2 regions of the Promicromonospora sp. NPDC110617 genome follow, and region 2 is predicted to be linked to the other one. Evidence: predicted binding sites of a transcription regulator. Region 2 holds the regulator's gene; the other holds the start of a gene.

Region 1 (14,451 bases), on a different contig from region 2:
CGTGCTGCTCGCCGAGGCGAAGGTGCCCTACGACCAGGTGCTGGGCATGGACGAGATCAACGACGACTTCGCCGCGACCGACGTCGTGCTGGTGATCGGCGCGAACGACACGGTGAACCCTGCCGCCCAGGACGACCCGGGCTCGCCCATCGCGGGCATGCCGGTGCTGGAGGTGTGGCAGGCTCGGGAGGTGGTGGTCTTCAAGCGGTCGATGGCCACGGGCTACGCCGGGGTGCAGAACCCGTTGTTCTTCCGCGAGAACACCGCCATGCTGTTCGGGGACGCGAAGGACCAGGTGGAGCTGATCGTCCAGGCCCTCTGACGGCGTCGGTCGCCCCGGGCCTGGCCTGCGCCTTTTGCATTCTGGTGGTCATGTGTGGGTGAATTGAGGGTGACGCGCTCACACCGCGCGGTAACGAGTTGGTATAAAGGGGCGCGCCAGGAAAGTCCGGCGCAGTCCCTCAGTGCGGAGGCCGAGTGTTGACACGCTCTCTCGTGACCGGAACGGCCGCGATCGTGGGGTTCCTGGTGCTTGTGGCGACCACCGAGCTCTTCTGGTTCGGGCCTCCGTCCGGCGCGCACAACGCCGGTGAGATCTTCGCCTCCGTGGGTGGCGCCGCCCTCACCGTCCTCACCTGGGCGGTCGTCGGGTGGTCCGTCGCCCGGATCGCCCGTGCCATGCGCCTGGCCCGCATCTCCGTGCTCGTCGGGATGGTCGCCCCGGTCGGCGCGATCGTCGCCTTCGCCCTCTCGGTCGACCTGGACGCGTGGTCCACCGGCTTCGGTGTGCTGGCGTTCGCGGCGGCGTCCGCAGGCGTGCTGGTGACGATCCGCCGCCGCAAGGCGGCCCGGCCCACCGCGATCCCCGGGTCGAAGGGGCACCCTCCGGTGCGGATGGCCGCGTGAGCGCCGTGCCGGTCGCGGTGGTCGGCCCGGGTGCGATCGGCGGTCTCATGGCCGCCCTCATGCAGCGCGCGGGGCACGACGTCACCGTGGTCGCCCGGGAGGCGACCGCCGCGCACATCGCCGAGCACGGGCTCGACGTGGTCTCCGACATGTTCGGGTCGTGGCACGCGCCGCTCGCGGCGTCCACCACGGTGCCGGCGGGCGCCCAGGTCCTGGTCGCGGTCAAGGCGGACGGCGTCGCCGCCGCGGCGGACCTGCTCCGCGCCGCGGACCCGGTCGAGGTGATCGCGCTGCTCAACGGCGTCGAGCACATGGTGCCGCTGCGCGCGGCGGCACCGGAGGCGGCCGTGTTCGGCGCGACCATCGCGGGCCAGACGCGCCGCACGCCCGCCGAGGGCCCCGGCCCCGCGACCGTCACGCACTCCTTCGACCTGCTCACCGTCGTGGTGCCCGACGCCGCCGCCGACCTCGGCCTGACCGCCGCCCTCCGGGACACCGGGGCCGTGCTGCAGACCGGCGGCACCGAGGCCGAGGTGCTCTGGAAGAAGCTGCGGTTCCTCGCCGCCCTGTCGCTGCTGACCTCCACGTGGAAGACCGGGATCGCCGACGCCCTGGACCGCGACCCGGCGCTCACCGCCGCGCTCCTGGACGAGATCGCCGCCGTCGCGTCCGCCGAGGGTGTGCCCTCCACGGGCGCGGGCCTGCGCGACCTGCTGGCCGGGATGCCGCCGCTCACCGTCGGCTCGCTGGAGGCCGACCTGTCGGCGGGGCGGCCGGGCGAGCTCGACGCGATCGGCGGCGCGATCCTGCGCGCGGGTGCGCGGCACGGCATCGTGCTGCCGGTGCTCACCGCGACGGTGGACAAGCTGGCGGCGTCGGTCGGTCGCTAGGCGACACCGATGGGCCGGGCCGCCGTCCGCCCCCTTGTGTGGGACCCGGCCGCCGTCTTCCCCTTTGAGGCCCGGGTTTCTTGGCTTTGGGCCGCCTCAAAGCGAAGAAACCCGGGCCTCAAAGGGGAGGTGAGCGGCGGGGGTTACCAGAACCGGACCGGCAGCCGGTGCCGCGCGTAGACGCTCTCGACCGCCGCGCGCACCTGGGCGGGGGTGCCCAGCCGCTCGTCGTCCAGCCCGAGCACCGCCAGCGTCGCGATGCCGTTGTGCTCGGACCACCACGAGTCCAGGCCGCCGCGCATCTGCCGCAGGCGGCCGCGGGTCAGCCCCTGCGTCACGCCCCGCATGAGCACGCTGGAGGCGGGTGTGCCGAGCGGTGCGGCGAACGCCGTCGGCAGCCGGCCCAGGTTCGAGGCGAGGCACAGCGGCGCGGTGCCGTCGCGCGCCGCCCGCCTGGCCACGGCGTCGGGCACCATCTGCATGAGCGGCTTGAGCGGGCCCAGGGTGTCCACCCGGGTGCCGGAGGTCAGCGCCGCGAACTCGGCCTTGGAGCGGGCCCGGATCTGTGCCATGTCCGCCACCACACCGGCCCGCTCCGGCGCGGGCGTCACCGTGGTGTCCACGGCGATGGACACCCCGGACGTCGCGTTGGACCGCAGGTCGCCCGGCTGCCGCAGGCTCACGGGCAGCGACACCCGCACCGGCATGCCCGCCCGTGCGGCGCCCGCGGCGAGCAGGATCTCCGTGCACACGGCGATGAGCAGGCTGTTCGCCGTGCCGCCCGCAGCGTGCGCCGCGCGGTGCCAGGTGGAGGCGTCCGTGTCGACGACGACGATCGGCGGGTGGGCCGGCTCGGCGTCGTCGGGCCGCGGGGCGGGCCGGGGCCGGTCCGCGGACTGCTGCGCCATCAGCGGCGGCACCGGACCCTGCCGCGCCATCCGGCGCAGCCCGCCCACGGCGGCCCGCGCCTGGTCCGTCGCGTCGCGCAGGTCGGCCACGAGGCCGGTCCGGATCCGCTCGCCCTCCTTGGGCAGACGGCGGCCCTCGGACGACGGCGCGCCCTCGGCGTACCCGCCGGCGAAGGCGCCCCGGGCCGCGGCCGCGGCGACGGCCGCCTCCAGGGCGCCCACGTGCATCCCGCCGTCGGCGACCACGTGCGAGGTGAGGAGGCTGAGCAGGCTCCCGCCGCTCGTCGTCGGCGCGGCGGACAGCGCCCAGGTCGGGCCGCGCTCCGGGTCCAGGCTCACCTGGGCCTGCTCGTCCGCCCAGGCGAGCACGTAGGCCTCGGGCACCGGTGCGGACCCGATGAGCAGGTCAGGCAACGTGGTGGACGCCGACCACCGGGCGCGGGCGCCCGGGAGGCGGCCGGGCCGCACCACGCGCTGCAGCGGGCCCTCGGCCAGACCGCGGTGCAGGGCGCGCAGCGCGTCGAGGTCCAGCGGCGCCGGCAGCCGCCACACGGTCTGGTTGACCACGGCCACGCCGAGCACCCGGCGCGTGCGCAGGAACAGGTCGTCGTCGTAGGTCAGGCGGTTGCTCGCGGCGGGGGAGACCGTGCTCGGCGGGTTGGTCGGGGGAGCGGTCGGCGGGATGGCGGGCGGGCTGGTCACAGGGCTGGTCACTGGTTCTCCGGTGCCGGGCGGGCGGGTGGTCGGCGGGCGTGTAGGTTGCGCGCGTGCGTCATGTCATGGCCCTGGTGGGCAGTCGAGGAGATGTCCAGCCGGCCCTCGCGGTCGCCCTGGAGCTGCGCCGGCGCGGGCACGAGGTGGTCACCGGCGTGGCGCCGAACCTCGTGCCGCTGGCCGCGCGCCTCGGCCTGGACCCGGTGCCGCTGGGCATCGACTCGGCGGCGCTGCTGGGGTCCGACCTGGTGCGGCGCGACATGCGGTCGGCCCACCCGGTGCGCCGGGTGCGCGCGCTGCGCGCCGTGGCGGCGGCGGGCTGGGACGAGCTCCGCACCGGGCTGGTCGCACTGCTCGACGACGTGGGCGGCGCGGACACCGTGGTCACCGGCCTGCTGGGCCAGGAGGTCGCCGCCGCGGTGGCCGAACGCCGCGGCCTGGCCATGGCGGCCCTGCACTACTGCCCGGTGCGGGCCAACCGCGTGGTCTCGCCGGTGAGCGGCGTGCGCGGCCCGGGCGCCACGCGGGCCGTCTGGGCGCTGGGCGAGCGGGTGCGCTGGGGCCTGACCCGCCGGGCCGAGAACGCCCAGCGCGCCGAGCTCGGGCTCGGCGGCACGCGCGTGCACCTGCCCACGCGCCTGCGCGACGCCGGCGCCGTGGAGATCCAGGCCTACGACCCGGTGCTCGCGCCGGGGCTGGCCGACGAGTGGGGTCCGCGCCGCCCGCTGACGGGCTTCCTCGCGCTGGACGACGCCGCCCGGGCGCGCCTCGGGGAGGCCGGCGCCGGGTCGGCGGGCGGCGTCGCCCGGCCGGACGCGGGCCTCGACGCGTGGCTGGACGACGGCGAGCCGCCCGTCTACGTGGGATTCGGCTCCATGCCCGTGGCGGACCCGGCCGCGCTGCTCGCCGCCGTCGACGCCGCGTGCGCCGACCTCGGGGTGCGCGCGCTGGTCAGCGCGGGCTGGAACGACTTCACGGGAGCGGCCGGTCCCGGCGGGCCGGCCGGGTCGGCAGGACAGCCCGGGCAGGCCGGGTCGCCCGCACCGGACGGGAAGCGCGTGCGCGTGGTCGGCGCCGTCGACCACGCGGCGGTGCTGCCCCGCTGCCGCGTGGCCGTGCACCACGGCGGCGCCGGGACGACGGCGGCGGCGCTGCGCGCGGGCCTGCCCGCCGTCGTCGGCTGGTACTCCGCGGACCAGCCGATGTGGGGTGACCTGCTGCGCGGCGCGGGGGTGGGCGTGGCCCGCCGGGCGAGCACCCTGACGCAGCCCGGTGTGCTCGCCGGGGCACTGGCCGAGGTGCTCGACGACGCCACCGCGGCCCGCGCCGCGGCCCTCGGCTCGCGGCTGGTGCCCCCGGCCGAGGCGGTCGCGGCGGCGGCGGACGCGATCACCGGCGGCTGAGCCGGAGGTGCAGCGGAGGGTGGGGACCGAGGAACGAGGCACGCGCCCGGAGCGGAACCGCAGGTTCAGGCGCCCGATGACACAGCCCCGCCCTCTCACCACGGGGCCGCCGGCAGCTTCCAGGCCTCGGCCTCGGCCAGCACCAGGCGGCGCAGGGTGTCGGCGTCGGCCACGCGGTCGGGGTCGAGGGCGGCGACGCTCAGCGTCGTCGTGCGCCCCGCCGTGGTGCAGAACGCGACCAGCCCGCCGCCCGCGGCGCGCAGCTCCGCGGCCGACGCGCCCTGGTAGTGCGACAGCGTGGCCACGGCGCGGACCGGGCCGCCCGCCGCCTGCGTGTAGCCCTCGGGCGGGCGGCCCAGGTTGGACGCCAGCGCGGCCGCGACCGGCGGCTGCGGCAGGCGGCTGACCAGGTTGTCCGGCAGCATCTGTACCAGCTCGAGCGGCACCGGGGCCACCCCGGGCTCCGCCTGCCCGACGGCGGTGTACGCCTCCTTGGCGGCCGCCCGGACCCAGCCGAGGTCGCGGTGCGCCAGCACGTCGGCGGGGATGGTGACGCGGGCGATCTTGGTCGAGTTGGCCCGCGGGTCGTCGGCGCCGCGGGTCGAGACCGGCAGCGCGACGGGCACGGGCTCGCCCGGGAACCGGCCCGTGGCGTGCACCAGGCGCGCCAGGAACGCGACGAACCAGGTGTTGGGCGTGCCGCCGTGCGCGGCGGCGGCCTGGGTCACCTGGTCGGCGGGGAGCTCGACGTGCAGCACGGGCACGCGCCAGCCGGCGTCGGCGGCGCGGTCGGCGGGCGCGGGGGCCGGGCCCCCCGGGTCGGCGATCCCGGCCTGGCCGCGGGGCGCGGGCTCGTCCGGCGGGGGCGGCACGGGCTCGTGCCGCGTGCCCGGTGCCCCGGCCTCGATCTGCGGGGCGGCCTCCTGGGCGGCGGCCTGCGCCTTCGCCCGGGCCTTGTCCCGCGCCCAGCGCGCGACGGCGGCGGCCTGGGCAGCGGCGTCGGCGGCGTCGGCGAGCAGCGCGCGCCGGCCGCGCTCGGGTGCGGGGACGACGATCGGCTCGGCGTGCGTCGCGGCGCGCACCACGGCGTCGATCAGCGCGGCGCCGTCGGCGACGGCGTGCGCACAGGTGAGCGAGACCACCGACCCGGCGACGCTCCCGGCGCCGCCGGCGCCCGGGCGGCCGGCGACGTCCGCGGCGGAGATCCGCCAGGAGAGGCCCCGCGCGGGGTCGAGCGGCACGTCGGCCTGGGCCTGCGCCCAGGCGCCGATGCCGCCCTCGGGCACGGGCGCCGTCTGGAGGTCCAGCACCGGCAGGGTGCCCGCGGGCGCCCAGCGGTGCCGCGCGCCGGGCACGCGGGCGCGCACCACGCGCCGGTGCAGCGACCCGGCGGCGAGGCGCTGCGCCAGGTCACGCAGGCGATCGGCGTCGAAGGCGCCGTCGAGGCGCCACAGCACCTGGTTCACGGCAGGGCTCGCGCCGCCGTCGTGCCGGCGCAGGAACATGTCGTCGGCGAACTGCAGGCGCAGTGCGGGTGGCGGGTCCGTCACGCTCGTCTCTCCGGTCGGTTCGCGGTCCCGGAGGGGACCGTGGGCTTTCAGCATCCCGACCATACCGGGCATTACGGGGGGACTAACTTTCACCCGGCGAATCCGGTATAAAGGTCGCCGCAAGGGGACCGCGGAACTCGTCCGACGTCGTGCTGGCCGTGCCCACAGACCGATCGAGGGACCCGACCGCATGGAATACACCGAGCTTTCGGCCTACGACCTGCCCGCCGGGGTCGTGACGTCCTGGACGCCGCGGGCGGACGCCGGACGCTGGCAGCAGGACCCGCGCGACCTCTCACCGGGGCACGAGGCGCACCTGCGCGACTCCGAGCCGGGCTCCTGGATCGGCTCGGTGCTGCGGGTCCCCGGGCCGTACGAGGCGGAGTCGCTGCGCCGCGCGATCCACGCCTGGATGAGCCGCCACGAGGTGCTGCGCACCACCGTGACCCGCGACGCCGGCGCCGGCTGGCGGCGCGTGACGGCGCCGGCCGAGGCCGTCGCGGTCCGCGACCTCGTGGTCGGCCACCTGACCGCCGAGCAGGTCGCGGCGCTGCTGCCCAGCCTGCTCGCGGACGTCTCGCCGACCGCCTGGCCGCACTGCGTCCTGGCCAGCGTCGTGCCGGAGCCGACGGTCCCGGATTCCGGTTCGCCCGGCCCCGACGGCTTCGTGCTCGCGTTCGGCGCCGACCACTCGGTCATGGACGCCTACTCGCAGCTCCTCTGGTTCGAGGAGATCGTCTCGCTGTACGACGCCGCCCGCCGGGGCGTGCCGGACGCCGAGCTCCGGGCGCTGGAGGTGGGCTCCCACGTGGACTTCTCCGCCGAGGACCGCAAGCTCGCCATGACGCTCGCCGCCGACGGCGAGCCCGTGCACCGCTGGCTCGACTTCCTCGGGCCGGGCGCCACGTTCCCCCGCTACGGCGCCGAGGGCGTCACGCACCCGGCCGCCGACGCCGCCGAGGCCGCCCGCCCGCAGGCCTCCCGGTCGGCCTGGCTCGCCACCGCGGACCAGACCGACGACCTCAGCGCTCGCAGCCGGGCCCGCGGCGCGTCCGCCCAGTCCGGCGTGCTGGCCGCGTTCGCGCACGCCGCGCGGCGGGTGCACGGGATCGACCGGCTCCGGTTCGTGCTGCCCATGCACACCCGGTACGCGCCGCAGCACGCCGCCGCCGTCGGCTGGTACGTGGGCCTGTGCCCCGTGGACCTGGACCTCGCCGGCGTGGACCCTGTGCTGCGCGAGGTCGACGCGCGCGGGGCCGGCCGGGCCGGGGCCGGCTCCGGCCGGGTGGTCGACGGCACCGCGCTGACCGCCGCCGTCGAGCGTGTGCACGCCGCGGTCGCGGCGGGCAAACCCCTGGTGCGGTACTCGTTCGCGCGCATCGCCGAGCTGGGCGGCATCACCGACGGTCCGCACCTCGCCGTCTCCTACGTGGACACCCGGTTCGTGCCCGGGGCCGAGCGCTGGAACGACTGGGACGCCCGCACCCTGCGCAGCCCCGCGTACGGCACCGACGAGCTCTACCTGTGGTTCCTGCGCACGCACGACGGCCTCAACGTCTCCACCCGCTACCCGGACACCCCGGAGGCGCACGCCGCGACGGATGCCCTGATCGAGGAGCTCCGCGCCTGCTTCCGGGCCTTCGGCACCGCCGGCCTGAGCGAGGCGGTCGCATGATCCTCGGCGCCCTGGGCACCTGGTCCTCGCGCGCCGGGCACGTGGTGCACGTGCGGCCCACGGCAGCTGCGCTCGCCGCGGCCCGGCAGGCACCGGCGGACGCCGGACCGCCGTCGTTCCTGCAGGGCGACCACCTGCGCGCCTTCGCGGCGCGCCGGGCCTCCGGCGGCCGGCACCGCGCCTGGACCGGCACCGCGTCCCGCCTCGACGGGCCGTTCGACGGCGCCGCCCTGGCCCGGGCCCTGACCCGGTTCGTGCGGCGGCACGAGGGCCTGCGCACCTGGTTCGACGTCGACGCCTGTGCCGACGGCGGCAGCGCGGTGCGGCACCTGGTCCCCGCGGACGCCGTCGACTTCGCGCCGGTGGACGTGCCCGCCCTCTCGCCGGTACCCGGCCTCCCGTGGGACGAGTGGGTGACCGGGCACCTGAACGCGACCTTCGATGCCGCGTGCCGCCCCGACTCCTGGGCCCCGTTCGCGCTCGGCGCCGTCGTGACCGACGACGGGTTCGGCCTGTTCTGGGGCTGCGACCACGCGTTCACGGACGGCGGATCGCAGCTCATGGTGCTGAGCGAGATCGAGGAGCTGTACGGGCAGGAGCTCGCTGCGGGCGACGGCGCGGGGTCCGGCGACGTCGGGCCGGACCCCGCGCCGGTCGAACCGCCGCCGACGGCCGGGTCCTTCCTGGACCACGCCCGGGCCGAGCACGATCTCGCCGCGGCGACCCCGGCGGACGCGCCCCAGATCCGCGCTTGGTCCGACGCCGTGACCGCGAACGGCGGCCGCCTGCCGCAGTTCGCGCTGGACCTCGGCCTGCCGCCGGGCGAGACCGCACCCGTGAGGATCCGCTCCGCGACCCTGCTCGACGCCGCCGGTCTCGCGCGCATCGACGTGCTCGCCGCCGCGCACGGCGCCCGGTTCACCGGCGCGGTGTTCGCCGGGATCGCGCTCACGGACGCCCGGCTGACCGGCGCGTCCGACTGGTTCGGCGTCACCGTGGTCGGCACGCGCGGCCCGGGCTTCGAGACCACGCAGGGCTGGTTGTGCAACTTCGCGCCGGTCGCGTTCCCGGTGCCCGACGCCGCCCCGGTGCCCGACGGTGAGGGGTCGGCGTCCTTCACGGCCGCCCTGCCCGTCGCCGACGCGGCGTTCCGCCAGGCCAGGAAGGTGGCCGAGGTGCCGGTGCACGCCGCCCTCGGCGTCATGCTGGCCGGCGGCGTGCTCGACCCTGCCTCCCTCGGCAGCCCGCAGCTCATCAGCTATCTCGACCTGCGGCGGTTCCCCGGCGTCGGGCGGCCCGCCTACGACAACGGCCTGCACTTCACAGGGGAGGGCCGCACCGCGAACGCGTCGCTCTGGGTCAACCGGGACCACGAGCGGCTGTACGTCGTCACGCAGACGCCGGACACCCCCGCGGCGCAGGCCGCCGTGGACCGGTACCTCGCGGAGCTGACGGCGACGTTCGCGGCGGCCGTCGCCGAGGCCGCGGCCCCGGACGCGGATCCGGATGCCGGTGCGGACGTCGCCCCGGCTGCCGTCGTGCGGGATTTGCGGGACGTGCCCGACGCGCGGCTGGAGGCGACCGGTGCGGGTCCTCTCGGCTGACCTCTGGGAGCCGGCGCCCGGCCGGGTCGTCACGTGGGACGTCGCGCCTGGGGCGGGCCGTCGTCCGGCCGCGGCGGCGCCGACCTGGAACCAGCGCAACCACCTCCTCGGGGCCGGTTCCGGCGAACCGAGCGTGTGGATCACCGCCGCGTTCGACGTCGAGGGGCCGATCGACCCCGGGGCGCTGGAGACCGTCTTCCGCGACCTCGTGGCCGACCACCCGGGCCTGCGGGTCGAGGCGGTCCGCCGTCCCGCGCCCGAGCTGGTGGGCCTCGTGCGGCACGACCCGGACGGCCTGGTCTGGCGGCGACACGACGGCCCGGTCACGCGCACGGTCGCGGAGACCCGGGAACGCCTGGCGGCCGAGCTCACCCGCCGGTGCGCGCCCTTCGGTTACCCGGCGTTCCTGCCCGCCGCGATCAGCCGACCCGACCGGTCGACGATCGTGCTGGGCATGGACCACCTGCACACCGACGCCTGGTCCACCACCGTCGTGATCGACGAGCTGGCCGCCCGCTACGCGGAGCGCACGGGCGGCAGCGCCCACGCAGGCGGCCCGGGCGGAGCCGGGCGGCCCGCCGCCCCAGGCCGCGCGGCGGGACTGCCCGCCGGCACCGCGGCCGCGATCGTCGACGCCCCGGTCCCGGCCGACCCCGTGGGGCCACCGCCCGTCGACACAGCCGGCTCGCTGCCCGTCGGCCCGTCGTCGGTCGACACCGCCGGCCCGCCGTTTGTCGGCGCCGACGACCCGCGGCTCGCGGCCTGGCACGGCTTCCTGCGCGACCGCGGCTGGGCGCTGCCCACGTTCCCGCTGCCGCTCGGCGTGCCCGACGGCAAGCGGGTGGCGCAGCGCACCGTCGTGCGCCCGCTCGCCGACGCCACGGCCGCGGACGCCGTCGCGGCGCGCGCCCGGGCGGCCGGCGCGTCGACGTCGGCGGCCGTGCTGGTCACGCTGGCCCGGGCGGTCGCGGACCTGGGCGGCCCTGCCGTCCTGGAGACCCTGCTGCCGGTGCACACCCGCGACGACGCGGCGGCCCGCGGCGCCGTCGGCTGGCACACCACCACGGTGCCGCTGCGCATCGACTCCGCCATCGAGGCCCCGACCGCGGAGGTCCGGCCCTGGGCCGTGCCCGCCAACCCCGCCGTCCGGCACACCGTCCCGGACACCGCGCTGGCCGCGACCGGCAAGGCGCTACGGGCCGCGCGCGAGCTGGCCGCGGTGCCGCTGGAGCAGGTGGTGACGTCGCTGCCCCAGCCGCTGCGGTTCCCGCGGACGGACATCTTCCAGGTGTCGTACCTGGACTACCGGCGACTGCCGGGGCACGCCGCGGCCGCCGGACGGCGGGCCCACCACGTCTCGGCCGCCACCCGCGCCGACGACCTGCAGGTGTGGGTCTCCCGCTCGGACGCCGGCATCGCCGTCCGCGCCCGCATGCCCCGCACCCCGACGGCGACGGCGACGATCGACGCGCTGCTGACCCGCTGGTCGGAGCTGCTGACCGCGCCGGCCGAGCCGAGCACAAACAACTGAGTGCTGGGTATTTGTGGGCTGGAACCGGTTCCAGCCCACAAATACCCAGCACTCAGCTGTTTGCCTGGGGGGTCAGGCGCCTGCCGGGACCTTTTCCGCCGGGGCGAGCTGCGTCGCGTCGTAGTCGACGTCGCCGCCGAGGCTCGGCATCATCGAGGTGAGCTGCGGCTTCCACTCGGCGTACTTGGCCGGGAAGCAGCGCTCCAGCAGGCCGGTCATGGCGGCGACGGCGGTCGAGGCACCCGGGGAGGCACCCAGCAGGCCGGCGATGGTGCCGTCCTGGGCCGCGACCACCTCGGTGCCGAACTCCAGCACGCCGCCCTTGCCCTTGACCCACTTGATGACCTGGACCCGCTGGCCGGCGGTGATCTTCTCCCAGTCGGCGGGCTGCGCCGTCGGCATGAACCGCTGCAGCTCGTGGAACTTGGTCTCCGGAGCGGCCGCGACCTGGCCGATGAGGTAGCCGGTGAGGTCGAGGTTCTTCACGCCGGCACCGAGCATCGAGAACACGTTGTGCGCGCGCAGCGACGTGATCAGGCCCAGGTACTTGCCGTTCTTGAGGTACTTGGGGCTGAACCCGGCGTACGGGCCGAACATGAGGTAGCTCTGGCCGTCCACGATGCGCGTGTCCAGGTGGGGCACGGACATCGGCGGGGCGCCGACGTCGGCCTTGCCGTAGACCTTCGCGTTGTGCTGGGCGACGAGCTCGGGGTTGGCGGTGCGCAGGAACTCGCCCGAGATCGGGAAGCCGCCGTACCCGCGCGCCTCCTTGATGCCCGACGCCTGCAGCAGCGGGAGCGCGCCACCGCCCGCGCCGACGAAGACGAACTTCGCGGTGACGGTGCGACGGCGGGTGCCGGCGTTCCAGGTGCGGTCGTTCAGGGTCAGGCGCCAGCGGCCGTCCCGGAGCTTCTTGAGCCCGCGCACCTCGTGGTTCACGTGCAGCTCGGTGTTGTGCGCGGTGGCGAAGCCGATCAGCTTCTTGGTCAGCGAGCCGAAGTCGACGTCGGTGCCCGCGGCGGCGCGCGTGGCCGCGATGGGCTCGTCGGCGTCGCGGTCCAGGGTCATCAGCGGGGCCCACGAGCCGATGACGGCCGGGTCGGAGCTGAACTCCAGGTCGCTGAACAGCGGGTGCACGCTGAGCGCCTCGTAGCGGCGGCGCAGGAAGTCCACGTTGTCGGCGCCGCGCACGAACGTCATGTGCGGCGTGACGTTGATGAAGTCGGTGCCCTCCATCAGACCGGCGGTGAGCAGGTGGTTCCAGAACTCGCGGGAGGTGTGGAACTGCTCGTTGATCTTCACCGCCTTGGAGATGTCGACGGAGCCGTCCTTGCGCTCCGGGGTGTAGTTCAGCTCGCAGAGGGCGGCGTGGCCGGTGCCCGCGTTGTTCCACGGGTTCGACGACTCGAGGGCCACCTCGTCGAGGCGCTCGTAGATCCCGACACGCCAGGTCGGCTCGAGGATCGTGAGCAGCGCGCCGAGGGTGGCGCTCATGATCCCTCCGCCGATCAGCGCGACGTCGACCTCTTCGGAGGGACGCGGGGCTGTCTGGAGGTAAGAAGTCACGCTCAGAAAGATAGCGCGCTTGTGAAAAGCGGAACGAGCGCTGTGGCATGAATCACGTGATGTGTACCGTGACCTCGCTCACGGTATGGGCGGACGGCGCATCGGGGGACGGCGTCGCCCGCAGGGCGTGCGTCAGCGCACCGCCTGCGGCCCGAGCACCGACAGCAGCCGCAGCTTCTCGTGGCTCTCGCTGCCGGGCAGGGCCGTGTAGACGAGCAGCCGGTGCGACTGGTCCGGGTCGAGGAGGGACTGGCAGGTCAGCTCCAGCGCCCCGACCTCGGGGTGCACGAAGTGCTTCACCTCGTGCGGGCGGACGCCGATCTCGTGGGCCTCCCAGACCTCCCGGAACTCCGCGCTGCGCTCCAGGAGGAGCTCGGCGTACCGCGCGGCACGCGAGCCCGGACCGCGGACGGTCGCGATCTCGCGCAGGCCCGAGGCGAACATGCGCGTCAGGAACGGGTGCTCGTCCGGCGCGTAGAGCTCCCGCGTGGCCGGGTCGGTGAACCAGCGGAACCCGATGCTCCGGGCCGGCCCGGTGTAGCCGGTCGTGTCCCCGGTCAGCGCCACGCCCGTCGGCGTCTGCCGCAGGGTCTCGCCGAGCTCCGTGACGATCTCCGCGGGGGTGTCGTCGAGCCGGTCGAGGATACGCAGCAGCCCCGGGCTGATGTGCTCGCTCGTGGTGCCGCGCACCGGCGGGTGGTGTCCGGCCAGCCGGAACAGGTGGTCGCGCTCGTCGAGCGACAGGTGCAGGCCCTGCGCGATCGACGCGACCATCTGCTCGGACGGGTGGGGTCCGCGCTCGCGCTCCAGCCGGGAGTAGTAGTCGGTCGACATGTTGCACAGCACGGCGACCTCCTCCCGCCGCAGCCCGCTCGTGCGGCGGCGCTGCCCCCGCGGCATCCCGACGTCCTCCGGCTGCAGCAGCTCGCGGCGTCGGCGCAGGAACTCTGCCAGCCCGGTGCGATCGATCACGGCTCCCCCTGTCTCGAGTACCGCTTCTTTCTACCGTGTGCCCGACGGCGGAGCCACGGCCCGCCGATCCCCCGTACGGGGCGGACCCGTGACCCGGCGAGCCTGTGATCGGCAGGCCCTGGATAGGTCGTCGCCGTCTGCCCAGGATCGAGGTCGACGACGAACCGATCTCGACGACACGAGGGAGACGTGCCCATGTCACGCACACCGATCGACATCACCGTGCCGAACCTGGCCGGGAAGCGCGCGCTGGTCACCGGAGCGAGCGACGGGATGGGGCTGGGCCTGGCGACCCGGCTGGCCGCGGCCGGCGCCGAGGTGGTCATGCCCGTGCGCAACCCGCGCAAGGGCGAGGCGGCGGTCGCCACGATCCGCCGCGCGGTGCCCGACGCGCGGCTGTCGCTGCGCTCGCTCGACCTGTCCTCCCTGGAGTCCGTGGCGGCGCTGGGCGACACCCTGCGCGACGAGGGGCGGCCGATCCACCTGATGATCAACAACGCGGGCGTCATGCGGCCGCCGAGCCGGCAGACCACCGCCGACGGGTTCGAGCTGCAGACGGGCACCAACCACCTGGGCCACTTCGCGCTCGTGGGTCACCTGCTGCCGCTGCTGCGCGACGGCGGCGCGCGCGTCACCTCGCAGGTCAGCGTCGCGGCCCGGCGCGGCAGCATCAACTGGGACGACCTGAACTGGGAGCGCTCGTACGACGGCATGCGCGCCTACGCCCAGTCC
Region 2 (14,451 bases):
GCATCATGACCGTCGCCTCGCTGCTCGGCATGATGGTGTCGCGCAAGATCGGGCTGACGCAGAAGCTGCTCACGGCGTCGGAGACCAAGACGAGCCGGCTGGGCGACGTCGGCTCGCTGGTCCGCGTCATCATCATCACCGCGACCACGCTAGAGCTGTCGATCGCGCTGCTGCTCTTCCCGCGCTTCCTGATCCTCGAGGACAACGTGGGCACGGCGGCCTGGCACTCCCTGTTCTACGGGATCTCCGCCTTCAACAACGCGGGGTTCGTGCCGACGCCCGACGGCCTCATGCCGCACGTGGGTGACTGGACGCTGCTGCTGCCCATCGCGCTCGGCGTCTTCATCGGGGCGCTCGGGTTCCCCGTCATCCTCAACATCCAGCGGTCCCTGCCCCGGCCGGGCCACCGCTGGCACGGCTGGACCAAGCGGCTCTCGCTGCACAGCAAGCTCACGCTGGTGACCAGCGGCGTGCTGCTCGTGGTCGGCGCCCTGCTGCTCCTGGTCCTGGAGTGGACCAACCCCCGCACGTTCGGCCCGCTGAGCATCGGGGACAAGCTGCTCGCCGCGTTCTTCGCCGGGGTCATGCCCCGCTCGGGCGGGTTCAGCACCGTGGACATCGGCGCGATGCACGAGTCGAGCTGGCTCATCCAGGACGCGCTGATGTTCGTGGGCGGTGGCTCGGCGTCCACCGCGGGCGGTATCAAGGTGACCACGCTCGCGGTCATGCTGCTGGCGATCATCGCCGAGGCTCGGGGCGACCGGGACATCGAGGCGTTCGGCCGCCGGATCCCGCGCGACGTGCTGCGGCTGTCGATCGCGGTCGTGTTCACCGGCGCGAGCATCGTGCTGGTCTCGTGCGTCGCGCTGCTGCAGGTCACCGACCTTCCCCTGTCCAGGGTGCTGTTCGAGGTGCTCTCGGCGTTCGCGACCGTCGGTCTCTCGACGGGAATCACGTACGACCTGCCCGACGCCGGCAAGTACGTGCTCGCCGCCCTGATGTTCGTGGGGCGTACCGGGGCGGTGACCGTCGTGGCGGTGCTGGCGCTCCGCGACCGGCGGCGCATCGTACGCTTCCCGGAGGAACGCCCGATCATCGGCTGACGACGTGTCAGACGCACAGGTCACTAGGGTGACCTGTGCGTCTGACACGCGGAAGAGAGGACTACCGTGCCGGAGAAGAAACCCGAGCGGGACGCGGGTGTGCTCGTGATCGGCCTGGGCAGGTTCGGGTCGGCGATCGGCGCCACCCTGGACCGGCTGGGCCAGGACGTGCTCGCCGTGGAGCAGGACCCCACGCTGGTGGCCCAGTGGTCCGGGCGCCTGCCGCTGGTCGAGGCCGATGCGTCCAACCCGGACGCGCTGGAGCAGCTCGGCGCGAAGGACTTCGGCGTCGCCGTGGTCGGCGTCGGCTCGTCGCTCGAGGCGTCGGTGCTCATCACCGGCAACCTGGTGGACCTGGGCACGCCCCAGATCTGGGCCAAGGCGATCTCCGCCGAGCACGGCCGGATCCTGACCCGCATCGGCGCGCACCACGTCGTCTTCCCGGAGGCGGACGCCGGTTCGCGCGTCGCCCACCTCGTCAGCGGCAAGCTGCTCGACTACATCGAGGTCGAGGACGGCTTCACCATCGTGAAGATGCGCCCGCCCCGCGAGGCGCAGGGCTTCACGCTGGCGCAGTCCAACATCCGCAAGCGGTACGGGATCACCGTGATCGGGGTGAAGTCGCCGGGCGTGGACTTCGTCTACGCGACGCCGGAGACCCGGGTCTCCGCCAACGACCTGCTTGTCTGCTCAGGCCACGCCGACCTGCTGGAGCGGTTCGCGGCCCGGCCCTGAGCCGTGCCGCGGACGGGCCTGGCAGCCGGCTGTGGAGGCAGGTCCGGCGCACCTCACACCGCCGTCGATTACGGGGCGCGCGGCAGAGCAGGTAGCCTAGGTAGCGGACTCCTTTTCGTGTTGGTCGGCCATCGTCACTATGGCGTCACTGTCCCGGACCAACCGTGGACCATTTCGCCGCGCGGCCCGTCGTCGGGCTGCCGCCGACCGACCGACCGAACATTGCGAGGACCTATGGGCTCCGTCATCAAGAAGCGCCGCAAGCGCATGGCCAAGAAGAAGCACCGCAAGCTGCTTCGCAAGACGCGCCACCAGCGCCGCAACAAGAAGTGACGCGCGCGCCGTCGGGCGCGTGACGAGCAGGCCCGGCCCCCCTGGGGGGCCGGGCCTTCTTCGTTTTTTCTGTGCCTAGTGCCCGCGCAGCCGCCGTCGGGCCGCCCGCAGCACCAGGCCCAGCACCCAGGCCGCCCCGGCCCACGACGCCGTCCGGACGCCGCGCCCGGCCGCGCGCTGCGACCGCCCCCGGAACTCGCGGATGGGCCAGCCCACCTCCTGCGCGTGCCGGCGCAGCCGCAGGTCGGGGTTGATGGGGCACGGGTGGCCCACGGACCGCATCATCGGCAGGTCGTTGAGCGAGTCGCCGTAGGCGTAGCTCTCGTCGAGGTCGATGGCCTCGGTCTCGGCGAGCGAGACGATGGCGTCGGCCTTGGCCTGGCCGTGCATCAGGTCGCCGGTGAGCCGGCCCGTGTAGAACCCGTCCTTGTGCTCGGCCACGGTGCCGAGACCGCCCGTGGCGCCGAGGCGGCGGGCGATGAGCTGCGCGATCTCCACGGGCGTGGCGGTCACCAGCCACACCTGGTGGCCGGCCGCGATGTGCTCGTCCAGCAGCCGGCGCGTGCCGGGGTAGATCCGCAGCGACAGGACGGCGTCCCACACCTCCTCGCCGAGGGTGGCGATCTCCGCGACGCTGCGGCCCGCGATGAGCGAGAGCGCGCGGTCGCGCACCTGGTCGATCTCCTCGCGGTTCTCGCCCCAGAGCAGGTATCGCGCCTGGATCAGGGCGAACCTCAGGATGTCCCGCGTACCGAAGAACTTGCGCTGGTACGCGGACTTGGCCAGGTGAAAGGCGCTCGCACCGCGGATGATCGTGTTGTCGACGTCGAAGAACGCCGCGGTGGCGGACGAAGGGAGCGTCGACGGCATGGAGGTCACTCTATCGGCGTGCCACAGGACGCAAGTCCTCGCCGGGCACCGGGGCAGAAGCGCTGGTAGAACCGGGGAGTGACGCAGAACATCCGGACCTCCGAGGGCGCCGCGCTCGCGCGGTTCCTCCACCTGCTGGTCGCGGTGCTCGCCCTCGGCGGCTTCGGGATCGAGCTCGTCGTCGCCCTCACCGGAGGCCCTGGTCTCGCACCGACGCACGCCGAGCGGATCGTCCGGATGTTCAGCTACTTCACGATTCAGTCGAACCTGCTGATCGGCGGGGTGTCGGTGGCGCTCGCGCTGGACCCGCGCCGGGACGGCCCGGTCTTCCGGGTGCTGCGCCTCGACGCCCTGCTGTGCATCACGGTGACCGGCATCGTCTACAACACCGTGCTGCGCGGACTGGTGGAGCTGACGGGCGCCGGGATGGTGTCGAACGTGATGCTGCACGTCCTGGCGCCGGTGTTCGCCGTCGTCGCCTGGCTGCTGGTGGGGCCGCGGCCGCGCGTGACGGGGCGGACGGTGTGGTGGTCCGTCGTCTACCCGATCGCGTGGCTGCTCTACACGTTCGTGCGCGGCGCCGTGACGGGCTGGTACCCGTACCCGTTCCTGGACGTGAACACGCTCGGCTACGCGGGCGCGGTGACCAACTCCGCGATCGTCGCCGTCGTCTTCCTCGTCCTGGCCTGGGGCGTGCGCTGGGCGGACGGGCGGCTGCCGGACACCGACCGTTCGGTGGCCCGCACGTGACGTAACCTCGGGGCGTGACCACTGCCGCCGAGACCCGGGTCGTTCTCTACACACGCGAGGCGTGCCATCTGTGCGAGGACGCACGTGCCGTCGTCGAGAAGGTGTGCGAGAGCGCGGGGACCGCGTGGCGCGAGGTCGACATCGACAGCGCGCCCGCGCTGCGCGACAAGTACGGGGAGTACGTCCCCGTGCTCGAGGTGGACGGTGTCCAGCAAGGTTTCTGGCGCGTGGACGGTGCGCGCCTGGCACGCCTCCTGGCATGATCGTCCAGGCAGTGTGTGCGTACGCCCGCGACACAGTGGTCGCGGGGAGGGGAGCAGCACGTGGTCGAACTCAGTGACGGGACAGTCCCGGCAGCAACCGTGGGGAGGCTGCCGTACTACCTGCGCGCCCTGCGTGACCTCGCGGCCGAGGGGGTGGACCTCACCTCCTCGACGGAGCTCGCCGAACGGTCGGGCGTCAGCTCGGCGCAGCTGCGCAAGGACCTCTCGTACCTGGGTTCGTTCGGCACGCGCGGCGTCGGGTACGACGTCGAGTCGCTCGCCTCGTACATCACGGTCGCCCTGGGGCTCGAGACGGAGCACCGGCTGGCGATCGTCGGCATCGGAAACCTCGGGCACGCCCTGGCGAACTACTCGGGGTACGCGACGCGCGGCTTCCAGGTGGTGGCGCTGCTGGACGCGTCGCCCGACGTCGTGGGCACGGACGTGGCCGGCGTGACCGTGGAGCACGTGCGCGAGGTGGCCGAGGTCATCGAGCGTGAGCGGGTCTCCATGGTGGTGCTCGCGCTGCCGGGCCACGGCGCCCAGGACGTGGCCGACGCCGTGGTCGGCTCGGGCGTCCGGGAGATCCTGAACTTCGCGCCGGTGGCGCTCCAGGTGCCGGACGACGTGGTGGTGCGCTCGGTCGACGTCGGTGGCGAGCTGCAGATCCTGGCCTTCCACGCGGCCACCCGCGCGGCGGCCCTCTGACGACCGCCAAAAAACGCTGAGTGCGGGGTATGTGTGCGATCGAGCTGCTCGATCGCACACATACCCCGCACTCAGCGGTGGTGCTGTTCAGGGACGAGCGGGGCTCAGCCCTTGGCGATCGCGCTGACGTCCAGCGTGATCTTGACCTTGTCGCCCACCAGGAAGCCGCCGGTCTCCAGCGTGGCGTTCCATGTGAGGCCGAAGTCCTTGCGGTTGACCTCGAGGCTGGCCTCGAAGCCGGCGCGGTCGTTGCCGAACGGGTCCTTGGCGGTGCCGGTGAACTCGGTCTCCAGCTCGACACCCTTGGTGATGCCGTTGATCGTGAGGTCGCCCGAGATGATGTAGTCGTCGCCGTCGGCCTTGATGTCGGTCGAGGAGAACGTCCAGGTCGGCTTCTCGTCGGCGTGCCAGAAGTCGGCGCTCTTCAGGTGGCCGTCACGACCGGCGTCGCCGGTGCTCACGGAGGCCGCGTCCAGCTCGGCGGTGACGCTCGACGACTCCAGGTCCTCGCCCACCGTGATGGTGCCCGAGGTGACGGCGATGCTGCCGCGCACCTTCGCGATGCCGGCGTGGCGGACGGAGAAGGAGGCAGCGGTGTGGGAGGGGTCGATGTCGTAGGCGCCGGTGGTGAGACCTGCGGGGAGCGGGGTGGCCATCAGGGGGACTCCTTGTGGGTGCGACGGTTGAGGTAGATAGTTGAGGGATCAACTAGATCTGATGCGTTCCAACATAACGGGTCCCGTAACGTATTCCTAGAGGGCGCCCGGCACGTCGCAGATCACATTCGGGCCGGCGGGCGATCATGGCTCCCGGCGTGACGGCGTCACCCGGGCCGGCCCTCCTGGCAGCTCGGCGAGCACGAAGGCGGTGGGCGAAGTGGCAGCGGAGACGATCCAGGGTTCCGATCTCTGGCTGACCGAGGAGCAGCAGGGCTCCTGGCGGCACTATCTCGAGGGGACCGCACGGTTCGTGGAGGCGCTCAGCGCGGTGCACGACCGGACCCTCGACCTGTCGCTCGGTGAGTACAGCCTGCTGGTGCAGCTTTCGGAGGCCCCCGAGCGCACGATGCGCATGTCGACGCTCGCGGACGGCCTGGTGCTCTCGCGCAGCCGCCTGACGCACACGGTCGCGCGCATGGAGGCGCGCGGGCTCGTGGAGCGCCGGGCGGCGGAGGGCGACCGCCGCGGGGTGAACTGCACCATGACCGACGCCGGCTACGCGGCGCTGGAGGTGTCGGCGCCGGGCCACGTCGCGGCGGTGCGCCGGATCATGGTGGAGGCGCTGGACCCCGAGGAGTTCGCGATGCTCGGCCGCATCATGGCCAAGGTCGCGGAGTCCTCGAAGAGGTCGGGCGGCACCGAGGAAGGCCTCACGGCGCTCTGCGACTGACCGCCGCGCCCCGCGGCACGTGTCAGACGCACAGGTCACCCGAGGGATCTGTGCGTCTGACACGTCGGCGGTGGGGATGGTGGGGCCTACTCGGTCAGCACGCGGCTGAACATCGGGCGGTAGGCGTACCCCGCCACCAGGGCACCGAGGACCGGGAACAGCAGGAACACCCAGAGCTGCCCCCAGGCCCAGCCGCCGGCGTAGATCGCGGTGGCGATGGAGCGGGCGGGGTTCACCGACGTGTTCGTGATCGGGATCGAGACCAGGTGGATCAGCGTGAGCGTCAGGCCGATCGCCAGCGGGGCGAACCCGGGGGAGGCGATCCGCGCCGTCGTGCCGAGGATGACGAACAGGAAGACCGCGGTGAGGATCGTCTCGGTCAGGATCGCGGAACCGAGCCCGAAACCGTCCGGGGAGTGCTCGCCGAACCCGTTGGCCGCGAAGCCCGACTCGCGCGCGGCGTCGAAGTAGCCGTCCGGCCCGCCGAGGGCGATCAGCGCCAGCACGCTGGAACCGAGCACACCGCCGATGATCTGCGCCACGACGTAGCCGCCGACGTCGTTCCAGGAGAACCGGCCCGAGGCCGCCAGGCCCAGCGTCACGGCCGGGTTGAAGTGGCCGCCCGAGATCGGGCCGAGCGCGAACGCGCCGACCACGACGGTGAGGCCGAAGGCCAGGGCGACCCCGAGGAAGCCCACGCCCACCGTGTTGGTCTCGGCGTCAGGGAAGTTGGCTGCGAAGACCGCGGTGCCGCAGCCACCCAGCACCAGCACGAACGTGCCCAGCGCCTCGGCGGCCAGGCGCGCGTACATGGCTGGCGATGCTGTCTCACTCATGTGGAGCCCCCTTGCTTGCATCGGACGGTTTCATGGCGAAACCTTTCCGCTGAATGTAGGTCGGCGACACCGGATCGGCGCGAGATGACGTAATGCACACTCGCGGAAGGTCACGGGCACCCAGGGTCGGATGGGAGACTGTGGGTCATGGTTTCCACGACGGTTCACCTGCTGCGTCACGGCGAGGTGTACAACCCCGACGGCCTGCTGTACGGGCGCCTGCCCGGCTACCGGCTGTCCGACCGTGGCCAGGCGATGGCCAAGATCGTCGCCGACCACCTCACGAGCACCGGCCGGGACGTGACCCGCGTGGTGGCGTCCCCGCTGCAGCGGGCGCAGGAGACGGCCGCCCCCGTGGCACAGGGCTTCGGCCTGGAGCTCGCCACCGACGACCGCATCATCGAGGCCGACAACCGGTTCGAGGGCCTGGTCGTCGCCGGCCCCGGCGGCGGGGCGCTGAAGAACCCGCGCAACTGGCCGCACATGTGGAACCCGTTCCGGCCGTCGTGGGGCGAGCCCTACACGGCCCAGGTCGAGCGCATGCGCGCCGCCGTCGAGGACGCGCGCCGCGCCGCGGAGGGCCACGAGATCGTGCTGGTCAGCCACCAGCTCCCCATCTGGCTCACGCGCCGGGCGCTCGAGGGCGGGACCCTCTGGCACGACCCGCGCAACCGGCAGTGCAACCTCGCGTCCCTGACGTCCCTGCACTTCGAGGACGACCGGTTCGTCGGCCTGCACTACACGGAGCCCGCCGCGGAGCTCTACGACGGCGCGAGCAAGGTCGCCGGCGCGTGATGCGGGGCAAGACCGTCAAGGCGGTCCAGTGGGTAGTGGTCGTCGGCATCGTGCTCGGCCTCGTCGTGTCGCTCGCCGCGTGCAGCCCGGCGGACTCGGGCGCCGGTGACGTCGTCGGGCAGGGGTACGTCTCCGGTGACGGTTCGGTCCAGACGTACGACGTCGGGGACCGCAAGGGGCCCGTCGCCATCACGGGCACCGACTTCGAGGGCAACGACGTCGACAGCACGGACTGGGCGGGCGACGTGGTGGTCGTGAACACCTGGTACGCCTCGTGCGCGCCGTGCCGCGCCGAGGCGCCCGATCTCGTGAGCCTCGCGGGGTCGAAGGACGGCGTGCAGTTCCTCGGCATCAACACCGAGGACGACGCCGGTTCCGCGCAGGCGTTCCAGCGCACCTTCGAGGTGCCCTACCCGAGCATCGAGGACCGCAGCGGCAAGGTGATCGCGAGCCTGAACGGCGTCGTGCCGCTGCAGGCCGTGCCCACCACCGTGGTCCTGGACCAGGAGGGCAACGTGGCCGCGCGCGTCATCGGCCAGGCCGAGCACTCCACGCTCGAGTCCCTGATCGACGAGGTCCTGGCGGAGGCTGCCTGATGCTCGCCGGCTCGATCGCGACCGCCGTCGGCGGCGGCTTCGCGAGCACCGCGTTCAGCGGGTCCCTGCTGCTGGCGGTGCCCGTGGCGCTGCTCGCGGGCCTCGTCTCGTTCGCCTCGCCGTGCGTGCTGCCGCTCGTACCCGGGTACGTCGGGTACGTGAGCAGCATGGCCGCCGCGTCGGCCGGCACGACCCCCGGGATCGTGTCGACGCGCACCAAGCCCGCCCGCGGCCGCGTGGTCGGCGGCGTCGCGCTGTTCGTGCTCGGCTTCACCGTCGTGTTCGTGTCGTTCGGCGCCGCGTTCGGCAGCCTGGGCGCCTACCTGGTGCGCTGGGAGGACGTGATCATCCGCGTGCTCGGCGCCGTGGTGATCCTGCTCGGCCTCGGGTTCCTCGGGGCCGTCCCGTTCCTGCAGCGCGAGGCTCGGTTCCACCTGACGCCGCGCGCCGGCCTGTGGGGCGCGCCGCTGCTCGGCGTCGTCTTCGGGCTGGGCTGGACGCCCTGCATCGGCCCGACCCTCGGCGCCGTGCAGGCGCTCGCGATCGACGAGGCCTCGGCAGGCCGCGGCGCCCTGCTCGGCGTGGCGTACTGCATCGGCCTGGGTGTGCCGTTCCTGCTCGTGGCCCTCGGGCTGCAGAGCTCGGAGCGCATGCTGGACTTCCTGCGCAAGCACCGCCTCGCGGCGCTGCGCATCGGCGGCGGGCTGCTGGTGCTGGTCGGGCTGCTGCTGGTCACCGGGCTCTGGACGCGGATGACCGGGGCCATGCAGCTCTGGATCGGCGGATTCGAGACGGTGATCTGATGGCCGGTCGGACCAGCAGCCGGGACAGCGCCCGCGACAGTACCCGGGACAACAGGCCAGGTACCTACGTCCCCGAGGGCATCGCGGACGAGTTCACCCAGGGCGAGCCCGGCGAGGCGCCCGGCGCCCCGGCGTCGGATCCCCGGGGGCCCAGGCCCGAGCGCCCCACCGCGCCCGCGCTGGGCCTCGTGGGCACGCTGCGCTGGATGTGGCGCCAGCTCACCTCGATGCGCGTGGCGCTCATGCTGCTGATGCTGCTCGCCGTCGCCGCCGTGCCCGGGTCTGTCCTGCCGCAGCGCAACCAGGACGCCGCGGGGGTGCTCGAGTACCTCGCCGACCACCCGACCGCCGGGGAGTGGCTCGACAAGGCCGGCTTCTTCGACGTCTACTCGTCGGTCTGGTTCTCCGCCATCTACATCCTGCTGTTCGTCTCGCTCGTGGGCTGCATCCTGCCGCGGTCGGCGGCGCACTACCGCGCCCTGCGGGGCCGCCCGCCGCGCGTCCCGTCCCGGTTCAACCGGTTCCCGGCCAAGGCCACCGCCACCACCGGCGCGTCGCCCGAGGAGGCGGCCGACGCCGTCGCCGCCCACCTGCGCGGCAGGCTCTCCTGGCTGCCCACCTTCCGGGTGGACCGGGGCGAGGAGGCGGCCCGCGGACGGCGTCCTGCGTCCGCCACCGTGAGCGCCGAGCGCGGCTACCTGCGCGAGACCGGCAACCTCGTCTTCCACCTGGCCCTGGTGGGCCTCCTCGTCTCCGTCGCGACCGGCCAGCTGCTGCACTACCGCGGCCAGGCCATCGTCACCGAGGGCCGCGGCTTCGCCAACGCCGTCGTGGACTACGACACCTTCGAGAAGGGCGGGTGGTTCCGCCCCGGCTCGCTGGTGCCGTTCTCGATGACGCTCGACAAGTTCGAGTCGGAGTTCGCGAGCGACACCGTGGCCTTCGCCCAGGCGCGCGACTTCACGGCGCACGTGACGGTGACCGAGCCGTCCGGCGAGGAGCGGCCCGAGCAGATCAAGGTGAACCACCCGATCGTCGTCGACGGCGCCAAGATCTACCTCCAGGGCAACGGTTTCGCCCCCGAGATCACCGTGCACGACGCCGAGGGCGAGGTCGCCTTCTCCGGCCGGGTCACGTTCATCCCCGAGGACACGATGTACACCTCCCGCGGCGTCGTGAAGGTGCCCGACGTGTCGCCCGGGCTGGACCAGATCGGGCTCGTCGGCTACTTCCTGCCGACGGCGGAGGTGAACGAGGACGGGTCGGCCCGCTCGGCGTTCCCGCAGCCCGTGGACCCGCTGCTCGTGCTCGAGGTGTACACGGGTGACCTGGGGCTCGACGACGGCTCGCCGCAGAACGTGTACGAGCTCGACACGGCGTCGCTCACCCCGGCGCTGGAGGAGTCCGGCGAGCGCGTCAAGGTGCTGGCACGGCCCGGCGAGACCGTGGACCTGCCGAACGGGCTCGGCACCCTGACCCTCGGCGAGGACCTGCCGCGCTACGTCGCGCTCGACCTGCGGCACGACCCGTCGCTCGCGTTCGTGCTCGTCTTCGCGCTGCTCGCGCTCGCAGGGCTCACCGTCTCGCTCTTCACCCCGCGGCGGCGCGTCTGGGCGCGGGCGTACGACGGGCCGGACGGCGTTACGGTGGTCGAGGTCGCGGGGCTCGCCCGGGGCGACGACGCCGGCCTCCAGGCCGAGGTCGACCGCGCCGTGGGGGCGGTCCCGGGAGCAGAGCCCGGACCGGCGGCCACCGGACAAGCTCAGGAACCGCGCATCGAGACCGGATCGGAAAAGGACTGAACATGGAGCTGGCAAACCTGAGCGTGCTGCTCGTCTGGGGTGCCGCGACGGCGCTCGCGATCGGGCTCATCGCGTTCTCGGTGGACCTCTCGCGCCTGTCCGGCGCGAAGGTCGACGCGCGGGACGCGGCGCGCAGCCGCGACAAGGTGAGCGTCGGCGCGGGGGCCGGGGACGACGTGCCCGGCCTGATCGACGCCGAGGCCGCCCCCGTCACCGGCGCGGCGGCCGGCCCGGTGAGCCGCAAGTTCGCCGGGATCGGGATGTCCGTGACCTGGCTGGCCGCGGCGCTGCTGCTGATCGCGATCGTGCTGCGCGGCATCGCGGCGGGGCGCACGCCGTGGGCCAACATGTACGAGTTCACGCTGGTCGGCACGTTCGTCGCCGTCGCGGTGTTCGCCGGCGTGAACACGCGGCGTGACGTGCGGTACCTGGGCGCGTTCGTGAGCGGGCTCGGCGTGCTGTTCCTGGTGCTGGCCCAGGAGAAGTTCTTCGTGGAGGCGATGGGCGTCCAGCCCGCGCTGCAGAAGTACTGGCTCGTGATCCACGTGGGCGTCGCCATCTGCGCCACCGGCATCTTCACCGTCGCCTTCGTGGCGTCGGTGCTGCAGCTCCTGCGGGACGCCCGGGACAACGGCTCCCCGGTGCTCGGCAGCCGGCACTGGGGCTGGCTCGACCACACCGCGGCGCCCGCGGCCCTCGAGTCGCTCTCGTTCCGCCTGAACTCCGTGGCGTTCGTGCTGTGGACCTTCACGCTCATCGGCGGCGCCATCTGGGCCGAGGACGCCTGGGGCCGCTACTGGGGCTGGGACCCCAAGGAGGTCTGGAGCTTCATCGTCTGGGTGGTCTACGCGGCCTACCTGCACGCACGCACCACGCGCGGCTGGTCCGGGTCCCGTGCGGCCTGGTTCGTCGTGGCCGGCTACGCGTGCGTGCTGTTCAACTTCACCGGCGTGAACCTGATCTTCAACGGGAAGCACTCGTACTCGGGCCTGTGAGGCCTGACGACCACACGACCGAGGGCACCGGATCCGCGCGGATCCGGTGCCCTCGGTCTTCTCCCGGGCTCAGTTGCTCTCGGTGTCGTCGTCCTTGGCCTCCTGGCGGCCGCGGGCCTCGCGCTCGCGCTTGCGCTTCTCCTGCTCCAGCAGCCAGAGGAACTCCGGGTCGTCGTCCGGGGCCACGGGGCCGGAGGGGCGGCGCGGGCCGGGCCGCGGGGGCGTGGTCGGGCGGGTTCCGCCGGAGCCGGGGCCCGAGGCGGGGCCGGCGCCGGACCGGCGGCTGACCCGCACCACGATCCACGAGATCGCACCGAGCAGGGGCAGGAGGACGATCAGGAGAACCCAGAGCCACCGGGGCAGACCTGCACGTTCGTCCTCGTCCGCGCCCCAGACATCGGTCAGGGCATACGCCATGAGTCCGACGACCACCAAGATCAGGAGTACGCGAGGCATACCCCCAGCCTACGGTGGGTTGGCGCGGGCGGGGCAGCCCCCGACGTGACGTTCGCCCCGTTGTCGCCCGGCGGGCCGTCGTCGTGCGAACGCGGGGCGTGCCCCGGCCTACCATGGGTGGGTGCCCCTCGTGATCTACTCCCTGCTCCGTGTCGCGCTCGTCGCCGCGGCACTCGGCGTGCTCTACCTCGTCGGACTGCGGGGCTGGCTGCTCCCGGTCGTCGCCGTGCTGGTCGCCCTGGCGGTGTCGTACCTGACGCTGGGCAGGCCGCGCGACGCCGCGACGCAGTGGATGGCCGGCCGGGCCGAGCGGCGTGCCGCGGCACGGGCCGCGGCCCCGAAGATCGACGCCGACGCCGCCCACGAGGACGCCGAGGTCGACGAGAAGCTGCGCGCCGACTGACCCCGAACCTCCGACGGGTCAGCCGCTCAGGTCACCCGGGTGACCTGAGCGGCTGACCCGTTCGGGGGGATCAGATCGACAGGCCGAACCAGAGCAGCAGCCCGTAGCCCAGCTCGTACAGCCCCGTGCCCGCCAGGACCGGGACGAGCAGCTTGCCGCGCGCCCCGGCGAGGATCGGGATGGACAGCAGCGCCGCCGGGCCGAGCAGCAGCAGCACCACGAGCGACCACGGCGCCCAGAACACGCACAGCGCGCCGAGCAGCACCGGGACCCAGATCATCGCGATGTACGCGCGACGTGCCCGGTAGTCGCCGAGCCGTACCGCGAGGGTGCGCTTGCCAGCGAGGACGTCGGTGGGGATGTCACGCAGGTTGTTCACCATGAGCAGCGCGCACGCGATGAGGCCCACGCCCACGGCGCCGAGCACCGCGGGCCACGTGATGCGGTCGGCCTGCGTGTACGTGGTGCCGAGCACCGCGACCAGGCCGAAGAACACGAACACGGCGATCTCGCCCAGGCCCCGGTACCCGTACGGCGTCCTGCCGCCCGTGTAGTACCAGGCGGCGACCACGCTCACCGCGCCGACCGCGAGCAGCCACCAGTGCCCCGACACCGCGCACAGGATCAGGCCCAGCACCCCCGCGACGCCGAACGCCGCGAAGGCGGCACCCTTCACCGCGCGCGGCGGGGCGGCGCCCGACGCCGTGAGCCGCATCGGTCCGACGCGGTCGAGGTCGGTGCCCCGCACGCCGTCCGAGTAGTCGTTGGCGAAGTTGACGCCCACCTGCAGCGCGAGGGCGACGCCCAGCGCGAGCAGCGCGGGCAGCCAGGCGGAGGAGCCGACCTGCGCGGCCGCGCCGGTACCCACCATGACGGGGGCGGCCGCCGCCGGCAGCGTGCGGGGCCGTGCCCCGGAGATCCACTCGGCGGCAGTGGCCATCAGCGTGTCCTTCGTTCGTGGGGTGTGCCTGGGTCCTCGCCACAGCGGCACCGGGCCGGGGCCCGGTCCTGGCGGAGGAACGAAGTCATGGTCGCACGGGTTCCCGGCCCGGAATTCGCTCGGCCCGCACGACGGCGTCGCGCACCGCCCGGCGGTCCACCTTGCCCGGGCCCCGGGTCGGCAGGGCCGAGGTCACGTACACGCGGCGCGGCGCCGCCGGCGCCCCCAGCAGTGCGCCGACGGCGGTGCGCAGCCCGGCCAGCAGCTCGCCGCCGGCGTCGGCCAGGTTCTCCGGTGGGCCGACGGCGGGCGCGTGGCCCGGCAGGGCGAGGACGGCGACCACGGCCTGGCCCCACTCGGCGTCGGGCACGCCGACGACGCACGCCTCGCCGGGTGTGCCGCGCCCGGCCAGGTGCCCGGCGATCGCGTCCTCGACGGCGGCCGGGGCGACGTTGACCCCGCCGGTGAGGATCACGTCGTCCGCCCGGCCGAGGATCGTCAGGCGGCCGTCGTCGAGGCGGCCCAGGTCGGACGTGCGGAACCAGCGGGTGCCGTCGGGGTCGGTGCGGAAGGCGGTGGCCGTCGCGTCGGGGTCGCCCACGTAGCCCTCGGCGAGCACGGGGCCGGACAGCTCGACGACGCCGGTCGCGCTGTCGGGGCTCCCGGCGTCGGCC

Evidence for each region. The regulator Rex, encoded in region 2, represses fermentation and respiration genes when NADH is low (regulators of the CRP and FNR family bind a similar motif). The targets are predictions, from matches to a motif close to CTTGTGAANNNNTTCACAAG.
Region 1: the regulator Rex is predicted to act here: its motif matches at 12,766-12,785, upstream of mqo (malate dehydrogenase (quinone)).

What each region holds. Positions count from the first base shown of each region.
Region 1 covers NZ_JBVKBM010000002.1:1,250,634-1,265,084, reverse strand. Annotated here, with positions in the region: gene pntB (Re/Si-specific NAD(P)(+) transhydrogenase subunit beta) at 1-322, shown strand, start outside; gene ACZ7LE_RS16420 (hypothetical protein) at 496-906, shown strand; gene ACZ7LE_RS16415 (ketopantoate reductase family protein) at 903-1,796, shown strand; gene ACZ7LE_RS16410 (hypothetical protein) at 1,940-3,418, opposite strand; gene ACZ7LE_RS16405 (glycosyltransferase) at 3,472-4,821, shown strand; gene ACZ7LE_RS16400 (hypothetical protein) at 4,917-6,371, opposite strand; gene ACZ7LE_RS16395 (condensation domain-containing protein) at 6,562-8,046, shown strand; gene ACZ7LE_RS16390 (hypothetical protein) at 8,043-9,650, shown strand; gene ACZ7LE_RS16385 (hypothetical protein) at 9,631-11,181, shown strand; gene mqo (malate dehydrogenase (quinone)) at 11,254-12,747, opposite strand; gene ACZ7LE_RS16375 (helix-turn-helix transcriptional regulator) at 12,880-13,719, opposite strand; gene ACZ7LE_RS16370 (SDR family oxidoreductase) at 13,915-14,451, shown strand, end outside.
Region 2 covers NZ_JBVKBM010000001.1:829,233-843,683, forward strand. Annotated here, with positions in the region: gene ACZ7LE_RS03490 (TrkH family potassium uptake protein) at 1-1,103, shown strand, start outside; gene ACZ7LE_RS03495 (potassium channel family protein) at 1,170-1,838, shown strand; gene ACZ7LE_RS03500 (30S ribosomal protein bS22) at 2,073-2,171, shown strand; gene ACZ7LE_RS03505 (HAD family hydrolase) at 2,247-3,041, opposite strand; gene ACZ7LE_RS03510 (Pr6Pr family membrane protein) at 3,120-3,791, shown strand; gene ACZ7LE_RS03515 (glutaredoxin family protein) at 3,806-4,054, shown strand; gene ACZ7LE_RS03520 (redox-sensing transcriptional repressor Rex) at 4,115-4,762, shown strand; gene ACZ7LE_RS03525 (YceI family protein) at 4,867-5,418, opposite strand; gene ACZ7LE_RS03530 (MarR family winged helix-turn-helix transcriptional regulator) at 5,639-6,151, shown strand; gene aqpZ (aquaporin Z) at 6,238-6,987, opposite strand; gene ACZ7LE_RS03540 (histidine phosphatase family protein) at 7,135-7,782, shown strand; gene ACZ7LE_RS03545 (TlpA family protein disulfide reductase) at 7,782-8,378, shown strand; gene ACZ7LE_RS03550 (cytochrome c biogenesis CcdA family protein) at 8,378-9,181, shown strand; gene resB (cytochrome c biogenesis protein ResB) at 9,181-10,983, shown strand; gene ccsB (c-type cytochrome biogenesis protein CcsB) at 10,986-11,978, shown strand; gene ACZ7LE_RS03565 (PLDc N-terminal domain-containing protein) at 12,048-12,434, opposite strand; gene ACZ7LE_RS03570 (DUF4229 domain-containing protein) at 12,556-12,837, shown strand; gene ACZ7LE_RS03575 (1,4-dihydroxy-2-naphthoate polyprenyltransferase) at 12,908-13,777, opposite strand; gene ACZ7LE_RS03580 (AMP-binding protein) at 13,863-14,451, opposite strand, start outside.